Regions from separate parts of the Rhizobium sp. SG741 genome, predicted to be linked through region 3. Evidence: riboswitches for the same ligand, from Rfam matches in the RefSeq annotation. Region 3 holds a riboswitch; each other region holds the start of a gene.

Region 1 (3,275 bases), on a different contig from region 3:
CCTCGGCGATCCCAGCATTCGCGATCATGCCGATCTTGACGGCATCGACGCGTATATCGGCAAAGATGGCTTCGATCTGATCGGCGACAAATTGCGGTGGCACCGAATGGACGCCGGAAACGCCTTGCGTATTCTGGGCAGTCAATGCCGTCAGGACAGCCATTCCATAGACGCCGCGTGCCGAAAAGGCCTTGAGATCGGCCTGGATACCGGCGCCGCCGGAAGGATCGGAGCCGGCGATGGAGAGAACGTTGCGGATCATCTGCGCGCCTCCTTGACGGCTTCGGCGATAAGGGCCGTGGCGGCTACGGGATCGGCCTTGCCGCAGATTGCCGAGACGACCGCCAGTCCGTCCGCTCCGGCCGAAAGGACATCGGCTGTGTGTTCGGCCTTGAGACCACCGATGGCGACGACAGGAACCGGGCAGAGCCTGATGATGCGGGCAAGGCCGTCAAAGCCGATCGGCTGCTTGTGGTCGGGCTTGGTCGGCGTGGCAAAGACGGGGCCGACACCAACATAGTCGACGATCTCGGCATCGACGGCCGAGGCCAGAGCTTCCGTCTCCACCGAGAGACCGAGGATCATCTCCGGCCCAATCATACGGCGGGCGGTTTCGGCGTCCAGATCTTCCTGCCCGATATGCAGGCCATCGGCGCCGATGGCGATGGCCGCCTCGACATCGTCATTGACGATGAGGCGGGCGTTGCTTCCGGCCAGCGCCCGCTTGAGCGAAAGGCCGGTATCGATCATGGCTGCGGTTGAAGCATGCTTGTCACGCAGTTGCACGATGGTCGCACCGCCGGCGACCGCCGCACGGGCTGTCTCGACCATGCCGAAATCCGCACAGAGTATCGGATCGAGAACGAGATAAAGCGAAAGGTCGAAGTTTTTCATGCGAGCATGATCCTCGCTTTGGCGGTGAGCGCTTCCGCATCGAGGGCGGCCAGCGCGTCGAGGAAGCGCCAGGAAAAGGAGCCAGGCCCATCGGCGACGGTTCCCGCCTGTTCCCCGGCAACGGCAAAGACGGCAAGGGCCGCCGCCGTCGCATCGAAGGGATTATCGGGCGCAGTCGCCACAAAGGCCCCGACCAGGCAGGTCAGCGAGCAGCCGAGGGCCGTGACCTGCGGCATCAGCGGCGATCCGCCTTCTATGCGTCGCGCCTTGTGGCCATCGGTCACGAAATCGGTGACACCGGTCACGGCAACCACGCATCCATGTCGTTCGGCGAGTTGCCTGGCCGATTGCTCGGCCAGCTCGACGGGATCGCGGCTATCGACGCCCTGGCCGTGGCTGATGCCTCCTGCGAGCGCGATGATCTCGGACGCGTTGCCGCGAATGACCGTCGGCTGCAGGTCCAGCAATTGCGCGACTGCCCTGCGCCGGAATGCGGTCGCATAGTGAGCGACCGGATCGAGCACCCAGGGCCTGCCGGCCTGTCTTGCCGATTGCGCGGCCGACAGCATGCCGACAAGCCATTCGGCCGACAGCGTGCCGATATTGATCGTCAGCGCGGCGGAGATGGCGGCGAACTCGGCCGCTTCTTCCTCGGCATGGACCATGGCCGGCGATGCGCCGGCGGCAAGCATCACGTTGGCGGCGATGTTCATCGCGACGAAATTGGTGATGCACTGCACCAGCGGCGGATTCGCCCGCATGGCGCCGAACAGAGTGCCGGCAGTGGTTTGGTCTTGCATATCGCCCCTTTCGGGCGGGCGAGACGCGAGGGGCGGCATAGGATGTTGCAGAACCCCGAGCGACTCCCTCCGCCAGCATGATCTGGTTCAGGTTCAAAGGGTGCTTCTCAGCCTGCCGGATAGCAGACGCCCCTGTCTCTCAATGCCGTTGTTTTCGCAGACAAAGGCTGCCCTGTCATCAATAAATCGCAAAGACATTGGGGGCCGTGCCGGAACAGCCTTGCAGGTTCTGCATCAACCCATGCACTTTATGCATGGGTGCAGTGAAGCCTTGGCGCTGCAAAAGGCGAGGGGCTTCCACTATATGTTTCTCATCGAAGCGAATGGAGCGCCAAGGACGGCAGCTCAGCTTCGAATGCCCGAGGAAAGGGGATCATCATGAACGTAGCACGCTCTTTCAACAACTGGCGCAAGTACCGTCAGACGGTCGCCGAATTGGGCCGTATGTCCACGCGCGAACTGCATGACCTGGGTATCGATCGCGGCGAAATCCGCAATGTTGCCCGTGCAGCCATCGCGGGCTAACGGCTCGAAACGCTGATCTGCAATCTGCATGTTGCCAGCGCCTGCTTCCTCCCGGGCAGGCGCTTTTGTTTTGTCCGCATGACGGCTGTCACTGTTTTGTATGCCGAAATGTTATGCGGTCGAGCTTTCCGCTTTTCGCATAGCGCATAACTGCCTTGCAAATAAATGCCTATGAAGTGAGCAAAAGCCAGGTATTATGATTTTCATCGAAGCGATGCACCTCCTCCCGCATCCCTTCGCTTTGCAGGCGCCCTACTCCTCCTCCCAAGGTCGTCTGCGCGAACAGCGCCACTCCTCCTCCCGTGCGCTGTTCATTTATTGTCGAAAGCCTGCCGCACCTCCTCCCGCGGCAGGCTTTTTTCGTTTTATCCAGGGCCATCCAAAAAGCAGCTCGTGCTCCTCTCGTAAAAATGAACAGCCGCTACTATGTGCGACAGAAGTAGCGCGCTACATCGATGACCACGCTCAATTCGATTCACTGAAAACGAGAGGATGCCCATGACCGGTTCTGCCGAATACACGCCGCCGAAAGTCTGGACCTGGAACAAGGCGAATGGCGGCCAGTTCGCCAATATCAACCGTCCGATCGCGGGGCCGACCCACGAAAAGGAATTGCCGGTGGGTCGTCATCCCCTCCAGCTTTATTCGCTCGGAACGCCGAATGGCGTGAAGGTCACCATCATGCTCGAAGAGCTGCTGGCGCTTGGTCATAGCGGCGCTGAATATGATGCCTGGCTGATCAAGATCGGCGAGGGCGACCAGTTCGGCAGCGGTTTCGTGGAGGTCAATCCCAATTCGAAGATCCCCGCCTTGCTCGACCGCAGTGGCCCCAAGCCGATCCGCGTCTTCGAATCGGCGTCGATCCTGACCTATCTCGCCGAAAAGTTCGGCGCCTTCCTGCCGACCGAACAGCCGGCTCGAGCCGAATGTTTCTCCTGGCTGTTTTGGCAGATGGGCAGCGCGCCCTATCTCGGCGGCGGTTTCGGCCATTTCTACGCCTATGCTCCGACGAAGATCGAATATGCGATCGATCGTTTCGCCATGGAAGTGAAGCGC
Region 2 (3,275 bases), on a different contig from region 3:
GCCGCAGACCGCGAGCTGCTTGTCCATGTTTTCCTTGATCTTGTGCATCGGCACATGGCCGGGCCCTTCGATCATCACCTGGCAATCCTTGGCCCAGGCGATCTTCGTCAGCTCACCGAGCGTCTCGAGCTCGGCAAATTGCGCCGCATCGTTGGCATCGGCGATCGAGCCGGGGCGAAGGCCGTCACCCAGCGAGAAGGAGACGTCATAGGCGCGGCAGATATCGCAGATCTCCTCGAAATGCTCGTAGAGGAAGCTCTCGCGGTGATGATGGAGACACCACTTGGCCATGATCGAGCCGCCGCGCGAGACGATGCCGGTGACGCGATTGACTGTCAGCGGGATGTAGTGAAGCCGCACGCCGGCATGGATGGTGAAATAGTCGACGCCCTGTTCGGCCTGTTCGATCAACGTGTCGCGATAGACCTCCCAGGTCAGGTTCTCGGCAATTCCTTCGACCTTCTCCAGCGCCTGATAGAGCGGCACGGTGCCGATCGGCAGCGGCGAATTGCGGATGATCCACTCGCGGATATTGTGGATGTTGCGGCCGGTGGAGAGATCCATGACGGTATCGGCACCCCAGCGGGCGGCCCAGACCATCTTCTCGACCTCTTCCGCCATCGAGGAGGTAACGGCGGAGTTGCCGATATTGGCATTGATCTTCACCAGGAAGTTCCGGCCGATGATCATCGGCTCTGCCTCCGGGTGATTGATGTTGGCGGGAATGATCGCCCGTCCGGCGGCGACTTCCTGCCGGACGAATTCCGGCGTTACATGATCGGGAATATGCGCGCCGAAGCTCTCGCCGTCGCGGACCAAGGCTTCGGCCTTTGCCTTGCGGCCGAGATTTTCGCGAATGGCAATGAATTCCATCTCCGGGGTGATGATGCCGGCCCGCGCATAGGCAAGCTGCGTGACAGCCTTGCCGTCCCTGGCGCGCAGCGGCTGGCGGCGCCCGGGAAATTCGGGGGTCAGCCGATCGGCACTGACGAAGCCGTTGTCCTCAGGGCGCACATGGCGGCCCTCATAGGCTTCGACATCGCCACGAGCGAGCACCCAGTCACGACGGAGCCCGGCAAGTCCCTGCTCGATGCGGATTTCGGCGCCCTCGACAGTATAGGGGCCGGAGGAATCGTAGACGACGACGGGCGGCTCGCCTGCCGTCGGATGAACGCTGATCTCGCGCATCGGCACGCGGATGTCGGAATGGATGTCTCCCGGAATGTAGATCTTCCGGGATGCCGGCAGCGGGCCGGTGGTGACGGTTGGGGTGAGGTTTTTTGCGGCAATGGTCATGGTTTGAGGCTCCAAGTTGCATTTGGAGACCCAGTCAATCAGCCGGAATGATGAAAAGACGCCGGCTGTGGATTCCACGCGTGAATCCGAAGCCTTCGAGCGCTTGCACCGTCCCTACGCCAGTATGAACTGGATCAGGTTCAACGGGTCACTGCGCCACAACAGGCAAAGCCGTATTGTCCAGCAGTATCTCAGCCCCTTGTCGGGACCCCCCTGGTGAATATCGGGAGGCTATGCTCTCCCCTCCACCTCTGTCAACCCCGCAGCCAAGATCACGGTCGCTGTCTGTGATCTTCCTCCGGCCGCTCCGGCATAGACCCGCCTTAGTAGCGGGGCGCCGTGTTGCCAACGAAGCGATGAGCGCCGGTATGGGTAAGCTTGCTGGCGGTATCGAGCCAGATCTTGCCGCCAAGCGCCCGCCAGCGATGGCAGAAGGCGAAATCCTCGCTCAGATAAATGCCCGTCCCTTCCTCGATCATGCATTCGAAGAGAGCGTATTGAGTCGCAGGCGAACGTTTGGTGCCGGGATAGGCATGGATGGCGCTGTAGCGCAGATCGGGATAGGCTGCGGTCATCGTCTTGATGACTTCACGTTTGATGAGCAGCATGCCGGTGCCCGCATAGATAGCACTGACAAAATCACCATCGCGTTCGCTGCTCTGGCCGACCAGCGGCGTGCCGACATAATGCAGAGCTGCGGCATTGAGTGACTCGCCGGTGCGCGTGGTTGCGCGCGCCGCACTATCCCAGTCGTAATCCTTGATGGGGTACATGGCCGCGACGACATCCTTGTCCGCATTCAGCAGCCGCATTACCTGCTCGGGCTCGAAACTGATGTCCGCGTCGATGAACAGCATATGCGTCGCCGCCGTGTCGTTCAGGAAGGAGGATACCAGCGTGTTGCGGCTGCGGGTGATCAGCGCATCATTGCCGAGGAGTGCAAGCGTCAATTGTATGCCGGCCTGCGCGCCGACCTGCATCAGGGAAAAGATGGATTGCATATAATCCTTGGCAACAAGTCCGCCGAAACAGGGTGTCGCTATGAAGATCAGCCGATTCTCGGTCATTCGCTGTTGGGCCCTTTCCGGTAGCGCGCGAGTCGCAAGAATCTAGGGAGATTCAACATTTCTGTGTGTACCGAATTATTGAATTTTGTTTCTGGAGAGTTTCCGAACGTTGTTGACGGAAGCCGGGATGATTGCCGGGGCGTGCGAAAATGGCGGGTTAGGTCGCGGGGCTTCCGGATTGGCCACCGATGTCGATGCCGCGCTCGGCCGTGGGCACTTCCGCCGGCCCCAAAAACGCGCCTTTCCGCCATCAATGAATGGTCCACGCCTGTCCCGCTGCCCGCAGTTGCATTTAAGCAACAGATGCCAAGACTAACGCTATGGTCGGTTTCACATAATTGACAAACATACTGTCCGTTTGTAAATCGGATGCAGGACATAAGCTGTCTTACGGTCGAGTATTCGGCCGGATCGGTAGGGGCATTTCATGACCGTTGCCGCGAGATCAATTATGGAGGTGAGAGGGGACTCAAGCCAACATCAGGTGCGTATTTGCCGGGCTACTTGGTCGCGTTTAGACCGACCGGCTTTCGAGGTGATATTCCAGCTCTGCACTCGCGGAAAACTAGAAATGCATATTACAACCAGGAGTTTAATATGAACCTGAAAAGTCTTCTTCTCGGCTCGGCTGCTGCGCTGGCGGCAGTATCCGGCGCTCATGCGGCCGACGCTATCGTTGCCGCTGAACCGGAGCCGCTCGAATACGTTCGCATCTGCGACGCCTACGGTGCTGGCTACTTCTTCATTCCGGGCACCGAAACCTGCCTCAAGGTCGGCGGCCGTGTCCGTACCGAAGGCGAATGGTACGATGCTTACAACCCGAACAGCAAGGTCGGTACGCTGTGGCACACTCGTGCCGAGCTCAGCCTCGACACCGCGACCGACACCGAATACGGTCCGCTGAAGACCAAT
Region 3 (3,275 bases):
GCCGTATATGCTGACGGGCTGCGACAGGCCAATTGCCGTGAGGGCCTGATTGAGCAATCCCTGGCGCCCCCAGATGCCAAGCAGACCGAGCGCGCCGATCAGGACAGGCAGGCCCATGGGCACGGCCATCAGGCGGATCAGCCACAGCCGCCCGGGAAAACGCGGCTGGCGCGCCAGGGCGCGGGCGACGGGGATGGCAAGCACGATGGAGAGCAGCGCCGACAGGGTCGCCTGCAGCAGGGTGAACCGCAGCACGCGCAGCAGATAGGGATCTGCGAGCGTGGAGTCGCCGCCGGATTCGATGCCGGCGGCAAGCAGGACGACGACGGCGATCCCGACGAAAAGCGTGATGCCGGCGAGACTGAGCGCCCCGCCGGAAATGGCGCGTCTTCTTTCGGGTGCCGTCAGCATGGTCGCGATGTCAGTTGCCGCTGGTGGCGGCCAGCCATTCGTCGATCCAGGCCTTGCGGTTCTTCTCGACGACTTCAGGACTCATGAGGAAGGTCTTCGTCGGCACCACGAGCTTGCTGAAGGCGTCCGGCAGCGGCGTCGATGTGGCGGAGGCCGGCATCATCCAGTTGCTGGTGGGGATGATGTCCTGGAAGGCCGGCGACACCATGAATTTCAGGAAATCGCGGGCAAGGTCCTTATTCGAAGACGATTTGACGAGGCCGGCGACCTCGATCTGGATGTAATGTCCTTCGGAGAAGGCAGCCGCCTGATAGCGGTCGGCCTTTTCCTCGATCATGTGATAGGCCGGCGACGTGGTGTAGGAGAGCACCATCGGCGCTTCGCCCTTGGTGAAGAGATCATAGGCCTCCGACCAGCCGGGCGTCACCGTCAGGATGCGGCCCTTGAGCTTGGTCCAGGCATCGGCTGATTTGTCGCCGTAGATCGACTTGACCCAGAGCAGGAGGCCGAGGCCCGGTGTCGAGGTGCGCGGATCCTCGATGACGATCTTCTGCTGGGGATCGCCCTCGACGAGATCCTTCATGCTCTTCGGCGGGTTCTTGACCGTCTGCGTGTCATAGATGACGGCGAAATGGCCGTAATCATAGGGCACGAAGACATCATCCTTGAAATCGCCGGGAACCTTGAGCGCCGATGTGTCGACGCCGCTCGCATCGAACAAGCCGGTATCCTTGGCTTCATTGACTAGATTGGTGTCGAGGCCGAGAACGATATCGGCCTTGGTGCCGGCGCCCTCGAGCTTGAGGCGGGACAGAAGCGCCACGCCGTCGGTGACGCTGACGTAGTTGACCGTGCAGCCGCATGTCTTTTCAAAGGCGCCCTTGACCTTGGGGCCGGGACCCCAATCGGCGGTAAAGCTCTCATAGGTGTAGATGGTCAGCGTCTTGTCCGCAGCCTGGGCGGCCTGGGCAGTAAAAAACGTCGTGCCGGCGGCGAGAGCCAGGCCGGCGAAGAATGACAATAGCGATCGGTCGTGCATGACAGCGCCTCCTCTTTGGTTTCGTCTTGAAGGGGAAAAGGGCGCCATGATTTCGTCACGCGTCTAATCCCTCCGCCGGTGTTAGCCGGATCAGGTTCCGCGGGTTGGCCTGTCAAAGCCTCTCAGCCAAATATCCCAAAGGACATAAGGCACCCCGTTAGAGCATCGGCAGATTTAGCCTTGTGACGAAGGGATGACAAGGGGAATGATTCCCCCGTCGATTGCAGGCCGCACGATCTATTCGGCGGCTTCGGCGGCAACCGTGTTTTCGAATTTCTTGGTGGCGCCGGGCAGCTGCACGTTCTTCAGCGTGAGCGCTGTCAGAAGGCCGAGCAGGCAGATGCCGGCTGCCGTCATGAACAGGGGACTGAAGGCACTTGCATAGGCATTGGCGACGGCTTCGCGGGTGGCTTCCGGCAGGGCCGCCATCATCTTCGGCGTCAGTTCCTTGATGTCGGAAACGCCTGAAATCGAGACACCGACATTGCCGAGCTTGGCGGCGATGATGGCGCCATAGATGGAGATGGCGATCGAGGCACCGCCCATCCGCGACAGCGTCACCGCGCCGGTAGCAGCACCGACGTCGCGGCTATTGGCGGCGTTCTGCACGCCGATGACAGGCACCTGCTGCGCAAGGCCGATACCGATGCCGTGCAGCAGCATCAGGCCGCCGATGACGGCGATGGGCGTGCCGGCATGGACGAAGGCGAGCGAGCCGAAAGCAATGGTGCTGCAGGCGGCGCTGGCGACGGCAAAGGGTTTGTAGCGGCCTCTTGCCGCGATCAACCTGCCGGCGGAAAGCGAGCCGCAGACGATGCCGCCGGTCAAAAGGATGAACAGCAGGCCGGCCAGCGAGGGCGAAAGGCCCGTCGTCGTCTGCAGGAAGAGAGCGAAGTAGTTGACCATGCCGATGGCGACCGCACCGCTGGTGATCGAGATGATCAGGAGCAGGCCGAATGTCGGATTGCGGAACAGTGTCATCGGCACGATTGGCTCGGGCGCACGCCGCTCGATGAAGACCCAGGCGATAGCGCAGATGACACCGAAGGCGATGATGCCGAGGCATTGCGGCGACAGCAGCGATCCGAAGAGTTCGGTGCCGTCTGCGGCGAGCACGATGCTTGTCGTCGTCAGTGCAAGAACAAGCGCGCCGGCATAGTCGATCTTCGGCCGGCGGGCCGGCTTGCGGTAGGGCAGCATGGTGGCGAGGCCGGCGAGCACGATGAAGCCGATCGGCACATTGACGAGGAAAATCGAGCGCCAGCCGAACAGATCGCTCATCGTGCCGCCGAGGACGGGGCCGATGGCGCCGGACGCCATCAGCACGAGGCTCGAATAGCTCTGGTAGCGGGCGCGTTCGCGCGGCTCGAAGAGATCGGCGTTGACGGCGAAGATCGACACCATGATGCCGCCGCCGCCGAAGCCCTGCAGCACGCGGGCGGCGATCAGCGTGTCCATCGACACCGCAAGGCCGCAGACGGCGGAGCCGACAGTGAAGATCGCGATCGCCGTCATCATCACATATTTGCGGCCGAAGAGGTCGCCGAGCTTGCCATAAACAGGCATCACGGCGGAAAGGGAGAGAAGATAGGCCGATCCAATCCAGCCGAAGCGTTCCAGATGCCCGAACTCGCCGACGATGGTAGGGAGTGCCGTCGATACGATCTGATTGTCGAGCGTTGCCATGAACATGGCGGTCATCAGAAACAGGAAGAGAATAAGCCGCCGCCTGGGATCCGTCACGAGCGGCGCGAACGTTGTCTGCATGTCCATGGAGCAAGATATCCGAGCTTGTCCGAAACGCTGCGCAGTCGAGCGAATGCGC

What was found. A riboswitch is a leader RNA that binds a small molecule or an ion and turns the genes downstream of it on or off. The one in region 3 is predicted to bind thiamine pyrophosphate.
Region 1: it holds a riboswitch for thiamine pyrophosphate, as region 3 does, so the genes downstream of both, thiM (hydroxyethylthiazole kinase) here and thiB (thiamine ABC transporter substrate binding subunit) in region 3, are expected to answer to the same signal.
Region 2: it holds a riboswitch for thiamine pyrophosphate, as region 3 does, so the genes downstream of both, thiC (phosphomethylpyrimidine synthase ThiC) here and thiB (thiamine ABC transporter substrate binding subunit) in region 3, are expected to answer to the same signal.

Annotation. Positions count from the first base shown of each region.
Region 1 is NZ_JAAZQP010000006.1:196,441-199,715, reverse strand. It holds gene thiD (bifunctional hydroxymethylpyrimidine kinase/phosphomethylpyrimidine kinase) at 1-262, opposite strand, end outside; gene thiE (thiamine phosphate synthase) at 259-894, opposite strand; gene thiM (hydroxyethylthiazole kinase) at 891-1,694, opposite strand; TPP riboswitch at 1,742-1,838, opposite strand; gene FHT29_RS17390 (DUF1127 domain-containing protein) at 2,073-2,219, shown strand; gene yghU (glutathione-dependent disulfide-bond oxidoreductase) at 2,718-3,275, shown strand, end outside.
Region 2 is NZ_JAAZQP010000002.1:559,067-562,341, forward strand. It holds gene thiC (phosphomethylpyrimidine synthase ThiC) at 1-1,296, opposite strand, end outside; TPP riboswitch at 1,390-1,521, opposite strand; gene FHT29_RS07975 (hypothetical protein) at 1,620-2,363, opposite strand; gene FHT29_RS07980 (porin) at 2,961-3,275, shown strand, end outside.
Region 3 is NZ_JAAZQP010000005.1:75,180-78,454, forward strand. It holds gene thiP (thiamine/thiamine pyrophosphate ABC transporter permease ThiP) at 1-411, opposite strand, end outside; gene thiB (thiamine ABC transporter substrate binding subunit) at 422-1,450, opposite strand; TPP riboswitch at 1,501-1,617, opposite strand; gene FHT29_RS14545 (MDR family MFS transporter) at 1,688-3,223, opposite strand.